Regions from separate parts of the Paenibacillus sp. W2I17 genome, predicted to be linked through region 2. Evidence: riboswitches for the same ligand, from Rfam matches in the RefSeq annotation. Region 2 holds a riboswitch; the other holds the start of a gene.
What was found. Region 2 has a riboswitch for glycine ahead of sdaAB (L-serine ammonia-lyase, iron-sulfur-dependent subunit beta). Riboswitches for the same ligand answer to the same signal wherever they lie in the genome.
Positions count from the first base shown of each region.

Region 1: linked by a shared signal. The riboswitch ahead of gcvT (glycine cleavage system aminomethyltransferase GcvT) and the one ahead of sdaAB (L-serine ammonia-lyase, iron-sulfur-dependent subunit beta) in region 2 are both predicted to bind glycine.

Region 1 is NZ_JAUSXM010000001.1:6,194,151-6,198,576, forward strand. It holds gene gcvPB (aminomethyl-transferring glycine dehydrogenase subunit GcvPB) at 1-18, opposite strand, end outside; gene gcvPA (aminomethyl-transferring glycine dehydrogenase subunit GcvPA) at 105-1,460, opposite strand; gene gcvT (glycine cleavage system aminomethyltransferase GcvT) at 1,457-2,593, opposite strand; glycine riboswitch at 2,810-2,910, opposite strand; glycine riboswitch at 2,914-3,036, opposite strand; gene gcvH (glycine cleavage system protein GcvH) at 3,380-3,772, shown strand; gene QF041_RS27730 (PTS mannitol transporter subunit IIBC) at 4,192-4,426, shown strand, end outside.
Region 2 is NZ_JAUSXM010000001.1:4,081,619-4,086,044, forward strand. It holds gene QF041_RS18190 (alpha-glycosidase) at 1-717, shown strand, start outside; gene sdaAA (L-serine ammonia-lyase, iron-sulfur-dependent, subunit alpha) at 901-1,878, opposite strand; gene sdaAB (L-serine ammonia-lyase, iron-sulfur-dependent subunit beta) at 1,868-2,557, opposite strand; glycine riboswitch at 2,670-2,805, opposite strand; glycine riboswitch at 2,810-2,934, opposite strand; gene QF041_RS18205 (LolA family protein) at 3,084-4,175, opposite strand; gene QF041_RS18210 (sensor histidine kinase) at 4,177-4,426, opposite strand, start outside.

The DNA.
Region 1 (4,426 bases), 2.1 Mb from region 2:
GTTGAATTTTTCTGTCACAGATTGAGCCGAAGTGGAGACAGAGGTACCTGTTTCCGATTGTCCTTGTACCGATGTTGTCGTTGTCGTCGTTGTCGTTTCCTGAGTCACAGCGATCCCTCCAATGCTCGTGCGAATTCGTCAATCTCTTCCTTACTGCGTCGTTCGGTAACAGCAATCAGCATATGTCCGGCAAGCTCCGGGTAATCACGTCCGAGTTCGTAACCACCAATAAAGCCCGCATCCAGCAATTTCAACTGAAGGGCATCCACGTCGGTTCCTTCAGGAAGCTTAATAACAAACTCATTAAATGTTGGTGCATTAAAAGTAAGGCTAACTCCAGGAATCGCAGTTAATGTATTGAGGGTGTAATGACTCTTTTGCAAATTCAGATCCGCGACATCGATCATGCCCTGTTTACCCATGATGGACATATACACAGATGCGCTGAGTGCAAGCAAAGCCTGGTTGGAACAGATATTGGATGTCGCCTTTTCGCGGCGGATGTGCTGTTCACGTGCTTGCAGTGTCAGTACAAAACCACGCTTGCCGTTGCGATCCGTTGTTTGGCCTACAATTCGGCCAGGAATTCGGCGCATATGAGGCTGGGATACGGCGAAATATCCGCATGTTGGGCCGCCGAGTGAAGCGGCGATGCCGAGGGGCTGCGCATCACCTACAACGATGTCGGCACCCAGCTTGCCTGGGGCTTCCAGCAGACCCAGCGATAGCGGGTTAGCACTTACAACGAGCAGGCCCTTGTGCGCATGCACGAGGTCAGCGGCTTGCTTCACATTTTCCACTGCACCAAAGAAGTTCGGGCTCTGGATCATGACAGCAGCGGTATCGTCCGATATGGCGGCTTGCAGGGCATCCCAATCAGTGACGCCATCCTTATAACCAATCTCGACAATCTCCAAACTCAATCCGTGCGCATACGCCTGCAATACCTGACGGGCTTCCGGATGAACGGTACGGGATACGATGAGCTGTTTGCGACGAGTTGCCGCTGCGGCCAGGTTTCCTGCTTCGGCAAAGGCAGTTGCACCGTCATACATACTGGCATTGGCCACAGCCATACCGGTTAATTCACAGATGTAGGATTGAAATTCGAAAATGGCCTGTAGTTCACCTTGGCTGATCTCAGGCTGATAAGGTGTGTAGGCAGTGTAGAACTCGGAACGGGATATGACATGATTGATGACGGAAGGAACATGATGATCATATATACCTGCGCCGAGGAAGCTGGCGTGTGTTTCGAAATTGGCGTTGGCGCCAGCTTGTTTGGACATATGACGTGTCAGCGCATATTCATCGAGTTTGGAGGATACGGGCAGCTCGCCCTGATAACGAATCTCCTGCGGAATGTCCTGAAACAGATCCTCCAGCGTATCCACACCGATGGTTGCGAGCATGGCGCTCTGATCTTGCTCAGTCATGGGAATGTAACGGTGCTTGCTCATGCTTGATCAGCTCCTTGAGTAGGTGTCTTCGACGTACGTGTCCGTTTATGAAAAGGGGTCTTCACGACCTCGGCTTTTAGTTTCTTGCCGCGGATCTCAATCTCAAGCGGGGTTCCCAGCGCAGCGTATTTGCTGTCGATGAGGGCAAGCCCCAGATTACGCTTCAATGTAGGTGATTGCGTGCCTGTTGTCACTTCACCAATCTGTACGCCTTCGGCGTAAATCGGATAGTGGGGGCGAGGAATACCACGCTCCAGCACTTCGATGCCGACCAGTTTGCGGGCGAGCCCGTCAGTTTTTTGCTGTAACAAGGCTTCGTGTCCGATAAAAGGTCCGGCGTTCAGCTTCACAAACATGCCAACGCCAGCCTCAAGCGGAGAGATGGTTGCCGACAGTTCCTGTCCATACAGGGGGAGCCTTGCTTCAAAGCGCAGTGTATCCCGGGCACCAAGTCCGGTTGGTACGAGTCCGTGACCTTCACCGGCTTTCATTAATCCATTCCAGACCACAGCAGCCTGGTCCGCAGGAACATATAGTTCAAAGCCATCTTCACCGGTATAACCGGTACGGGACAACAGTAATTTTACTCCGCATACTTCAGCATCCTGCACAAAACGAAACGGTTCAATCGAGCTTACATCCGTATCTGTAACTTTCCCGATAATGTCTACAGCCAGTGGACCTTGCAAGGCGAGCAGCGCCGTCTGCTCCGAATCGTTGGTCATGCTTACGCCAGGGATCAAGTGCTCTTGCAGCCACGCCCAATCCTTGTTGATGTTGGAGGCGTTAACAACGAGCATATAATGCTGATCTTCCAGCTTATACACAAGCAGATCATCCACCACACCGCCATCTGGATAACACATCAGGGTGTACTGGGCTTGACCGGGAACCAGCGTGGTCACATCATTGGTCGTCATTTGTTGCAAAAAAACTTCAGCCTGCTCACCCTGTACTGTGAATTCGCCCATATGGGATACATCAAACAGTCCCGCGCGCTCGCGTACGGCTTCATGTTCTTTCTGGATTCCGCTAAATTGTACCGGAAGCTCCCAGCCTCCAAAATCAATGCACCGTACGCCTTCGTATTGCTGATACAGTGGGAAGAGTGGTGTTCTAAGCAAATCGGACATCAAATCACCTCGTCATGGGCCGTCAGCCGGCCGGATATACAATCGTGGATCAATGAACCAGGGTATTTTTAAATTTTCAGCTAGATACTTTCATCACATAAGTATGGTAAGGCAGCTATGACAGCGCCGATCTGAATCCTGTTTTTCGTTTTTTGGGAAAAAGGAAAAGGACAGGCCAAAGAATCGGCATGCCAAGTAGCACGCTGTATTCTAAGGCTCTGTCCCTTGTACCTGAGAGTTACCCCGCTACGTTGTGCAGCAGGTTTCCCCTTGGGTGATCATAACGCCCGCACAGGGCGAATAGATGCTCTCCAGAGTTGCGTCCCGTAAAAGTCCTTTTGCCTGAGAGATTCACCCCCGCTTATCGGTGGTTTACTCCTTCGGCGTTACCTCATGTGCATCCCGAATCGGGTGTCACGGGTAATCTCTCCCTTTACATTCATCCGCGGGTATAACATAGTCCAATAAACACATTTACTCCTCTCATTAAAACGTGAATCCACTACTGATGTCAAGAACGATATCATAGATAATGATTAAAAACCGAATATTTAATATTATTTTAATAATATTGTTCGTGTATTTATAAAGAGTGCGCTTACTATTCTAATATTCACCAGTATATGAAGAAAGAGTGTAATCCGGTTACAGGATTTAGAGGTGTTCAGCAAATAAATTGTGAGGTATCTTGACATTTGATTCAAAAATATCATACGCTATGTTCTGGGAAAAAGGTTAAGGTCAAAGAACGCATGTACTCATTAATGAAAAGCGAGGCGGATATCGATGAGCGAATTGAAAAGTGATTTCCTGTACAGTGAAGAGCACGAATGGGTGCAAACCGTAGGGGAGGATACTGTACGTATTGGCATTACCGAGTTCGCGCAGCATCAGCTGGGTGACATTGTGTTTGTGGAATTGCCTGACCTTGAAACTAATGTAAAAGCAGAAGACAGCATTGGAACGATCGAATCGGTCAAAACGGTTTCGGACTTGTTTTCTCCAGTCACTGGTTCAATCATTGCGGTGAATGATTCGTTGCAGGACTCACCTGAACTGGTAAACAGCTCTCCTTACGAGGAAGGCTGGATGATCGAGATTCGTGTTGAGGGAGATCTGTCTGCAGCATTGTCCACATTGATGAATGCAGATGCGTATCGCAAACATACCGAAGAATAGAATCAATGAACTTGTACTTATTAACATATGATTTTATAGAAAAATGAGATGTGCTTCATGTTATTGCGACCTGTGTGAGCTTGATGCTTGCACAGGTTTTTTTGTGCTTTCCAAGGAACGTTGTGAATACTGATTCAGGCAGATTGTGATGCAAATTGTCTGATTAGACCAAGCTATAGGTTAGAAAATGATTTTGGAAATGATAAAAGTCATAGGCGAGAAAAGCCTTATGTACCAATGAGTTCAGCCATTATGCATAGATAAAAACGATTACATAACCTAATGTTGTCATCATTGTTCATGACGAAAGTACGCTTTCATTTCATTGAACAGGAGAGCATTCTCGCTTAGGATTACAGCAGGGGAGAAATGATACCCCTTTCATAATCATAATCACTTGATCCAAGGAGGATAATACAATGAGTAATTTGGACCAATCGTCCAATTCCAAAGGTGGGCTACGGGTTGGTGTTCAGCGTTTTGGCCGATTCCTGAGTGGTATGGTCATGCCGAATATGGGAGCGTTCATCGCCTGGGGATTAATTACGGCTCTGTTCATTCCAACAGGCTGGTTCCCTAACGAGACGCTTGCCCAGCTAGTCGATCCGATGATCAAATATTTGCTGCCACTGTTAATCGGTTACACCGGGGGTA
Region 2 (4,426 bases):
TACATTCTGGGGGAAGTATGGAACGAGTCTTCTTCCTGGCTGCAAGGCGACCAGTTCGATGCGTCTATGAACTATCCGTTTACCGATGCCGTGAATGCTTTCTTTGTGAAAAATACAATGCACGCCGAACAGTTCGCAAACTCCATCGGGCGACAGTTATCCCGTTATCCGCTTCAGGCTAGCGAAGTGGCGTTTAACTTGCTGGACAGCCACGACACCCCGCGACTGCTCACGCTGTGTGAAGGCGACCAGCGCAAGATGAAGCTGGCTGCGTTATTCCAGTTCAGTTACATGGGAGCGCCATGCATCTATTACGGAGACGAGATTGGCATGGATGGCGAACATGATCCGGGCTGCCGTAAATGCATGGAATGGGATGAAGCGAAGCAGGACCGAGAGCTGTTCGACTTTTATCAGAAACTGATCTCCCTGCGTCATGCTCATCCTGCCCTGCGTGCAGAAGGCACCGTTCGTTTCCTGCAGGCTCGTCCCGATGGCAGCCAACTGGTATTTGAGCGACAAAATGAGGAGGAACGCATTTTGGTTCTGTTCAATCGATCAGAAGAGACGGCTATTGTCGAGCTGGAGGCTGGGGACGAGGAATGGACCGAGTTATTTGGCGGAAACCATCGTACCGCCCAGGAAGATGGCGTACTCGCCATTGAACTGCCCGCGTATGGATATGCCGTATTGAGTACGGCTGTGAGTCAGGACTAGAGTTATAATACACATCATACATCTGAGCCACATCTAAATAGCCTATCTTCGCTTCATCTGGCAGCATAAAACAAGCGTCCTGCAGAACCCTGATTCGGGTTCACGGACGCTTGTTTTGTATTTTTGTATTCGCCGTTATACATAATAATGTCACTATTTATATATCGGTGGTCCCGGTTCAGCTTAAACCTGAGTATCCTTGTCCATTTGAGCATTGTCCGCCCCACTTGTAGTTGTGTCAGAATCCGCTGGCTTTGACTCCTGCTCAGGCTCGGCACGCTTTGCCTTTGGTTTAGCCAACTTCTGCATCATTTTGCGGCCGGTTGGTGTCTGGGCCAGTCCGCCCTGGGCTGTCTCCCGATGGCGGCTCGGCATCGCACTGCCTACTTCCAGCATGACGTCGATGACTTCATCTGACGGAATAGCACTACGCACTCCGGCCAGGGCCATGTCAGCCGCAGCCAGCGCCGTAACTGCACCCAGTCCATTACGGACGATGCACGGGATTTCAACAAGGCCTGCGACCGGATCGCAGATAAGGCCCAGTGTATTTTTTAACGCCAAGCCTACGGCATGAACGACCTGTTCCGGTGTACCTCCACGCAGTTCAACCATGGCACCCGCAGCCATGCCGATTGCAGAACCCACTTCCGCCTGACAGCCACCCTCGGCACCGGAGATAAATGAATTGTTGGCAATAACATAACCAATCGCTCCCGCACAGAACAACCCGTTCACCAAATGTTCGTCCGTCCAGCCAAATCGCTCCTGTGAGCTAATAAACACACCGGGGATGATGCCGCAGGAACCGGCTGTTGGTGTTGCCACGATCCGACCCATGGAGGCATTCACTTCAGATACACACAGGGCATACGCCATGGCAAGTGCGGAAGCATCTCCTGAACAAGTCTCACCCTTGCGGATGTACTCGGCCATTTTTTTGCCGTCTCCACCCGTTAACCCACTGCGTGATGTTGTATCTTCCGTTAACCCTTTGCGTACCGCTTCCTTCATCACTTGATAATATTCAGACATCTGCTTCACAACATCTGCTTCTGGTGTATTGGTCTCCTGAACCTGCTCCTCGATCATCAGCTGTGCAATTGTTTTGGATTCCGCTGTACAGATCGTATTCAGTTCGTGCAAATGTTTAAACCGCATCCGAACCAACTCCTCTCTTCAAATCGATAACACGAATGTCCAGCACATGGTCGAGCTCCTTTAGACGCTTGAGCATATCGGGATTAGGCACACCATCCATTTCCATCGCGGTAAGCGCTTCGCCATCACGGGCTTTCCGGTCCACCTGCATATACCCGATGTTAACCCCGGATGAACTGATCGTGGACGTTACCGAGGCGAGCACCCCCGCTTTGTCCGCATGTCGCAGAACAAGTGTCGGAAACTCACCACTAATCTGAACACGAAAATCATTCATCGCATGCACCGATACGCTTCCACCACCAATGGATGCACCGATTAAGGAGCAGGCACGTTCTCCATGCCACAACTCAATTTTGACCGTATTTGGATGAGGAGCAGGCAGGCCACTTGTATAAAACTCAACCTCCATGCCCGCTTCCTCTGCGTATTGCTCTGCATCCGGGATACGCGGATCGTCTGTGACATAATCCAGCAGACCGCCAATCAGTGCCAGATCTGTTCCGTGCCCCTGATACGTATCAGCGAATGAACCGTATAACGTCAGCCGGGCACGATCTGGCGTACATCCTAGCCACTGTCGAGCGATTCTTCCCAGCCTTGCTGCTCCAGCTGTATGTGAACTTGAAGGCCCCGTCATGGACGGACCAATTATTGAGAAAACATCTTTAAATCGCACCTTGTAACCCTCCAATTAAATTCGTCATTTCCATCCAGATTCCATGCCGTAATGTTCCTTTTTTGCTGAATGATGACATCAAAAAAGGACAGAAGAAGGCCTCAGGCCCTCTCTCTGTCCTCGATACCTGAGAGTTTCACAATCAGCAGTGTCTCACGACAAGGTGCATTGTCTGCAATTACAGACAAGGTCACCGGACTGACTGATCATATACCCCTTGGGTGGCGCAGTTCGCGCACTCTCCAGAGTTGCGTCCAACGATGGTACATTTACCTGAGAGATTAACCACTGCGCCGGGTGCGCAGCGGCTTGCTCCTTCGGTGCCTGAACACTAGCCATTTTGCTTGGCTAACCCAGGTCTCTCCCGCTCGTTATCATCCGCTTATATTCACTTCCTCGTTCAACTCACATCGAACGTGTGTCTTCTGTTCAATTGGATCATATCTGGTACATATACTTACAGATTAATATGCTACACATTATATGTCAATAAAAGTGACGTATAATTACCATCTTTATCAACTCATTAGGAATGATTAGGCAGCTTCAATTCATTTATCCAAGCTTGAAGCTTCTCTTTCGTCCATCCTTCGTTTTCACCCATAATGGAGTAACGCAAGCCATTCTCACTCCATGATATGTTCCGAATGCTCTTCATATATGAACCCTCGGTGTTACGAACCTTAATCTTGGCTTCATCCGGCATTAGTGTATCGTCCACATTTTCTTCCGGCATCTTGAATACCGTCAGGCTGACTTCTACCTTGTCGTTACTTACGTAATACAAGGTTACTTCATCTCTGCTCAGCTCACCGCGCGATGTAGACATTTCGATCCGTGATAGTTCGAATTCTCCACTCATGTCCTGTAGGAACGGCTGTTCCAACGCTTTTTCCGCTTCCTCTAGGGTCACTTCGGAATTCTGCATCATATCGTTCAAGTCCTTCACATCGACCTCCTTAGGGATGTCAATTACGAAAGTATCCTTTGTGAATTCAGGGTCATACTGAATCGGATCATAGACCATTTCTGATTTTCCATCCCCATACGCGCTGTTTACTTTGACAATCATCCACGTTTTGGGATCTACCCAATACTCTGAAGATATGGAGAATGCGCCTTCTTCTTTTGGTGTCAATTCAATATGAATGACGTCCTGTCCATGAAGTTTCTCCTGTCCCATCATATTCACATCATGCGTAGTACGTAACCGCTCTAGTTGATCGAGCAATATTTGCTTCTGGGTTTGATTAGGTTGTTGTGACACGGATGATGCATCCATGGAATATGCTGCCCCTGTTTCTTTTTCATATATGATGATCTTCTTTCCATCATTAACTGCGTAACTGACATTGCCATTCTCTGATGTTTCCGTGCGCTTTCGTCCGGTTTCACCATCTACCCATTCCTTAATTTGCAACGTGTTAGTCAGCTTGTCATCTGCCCATATCTTCATCACACCTTCCGCATAATACGAGGCGGGTTCTGTTTCTGCTGAGACAACCTTCTCAATCATCTCATCTCCTGACATAGCCAGCATATCCTTCTCCGCGCAACCTCCAAGCAGGGCGCCTGCCAACACAGCAGTACCCAGCATCATCCATCCTTTTTTCATCATCTTATCCACCCTCTCTGCGTTTACATTCTCCATGTTCAGGCAATCGGCATGCTGCCAGCGTTCCATATCCTTCGTATGACCACATGCGCATATCCCCTCCGTGCTTTATCGCAACCCGTTTGGCTATACTCAATCCCAATCCCGAACCACCTGCATACGTCTTCTCCTCCTGATTCTGGTGTTGAACATAGGGTTCGAAGATACGAATGAGCTGTTCTTCAGGAATAGCAGGACCTTCGTTTTGTACTATG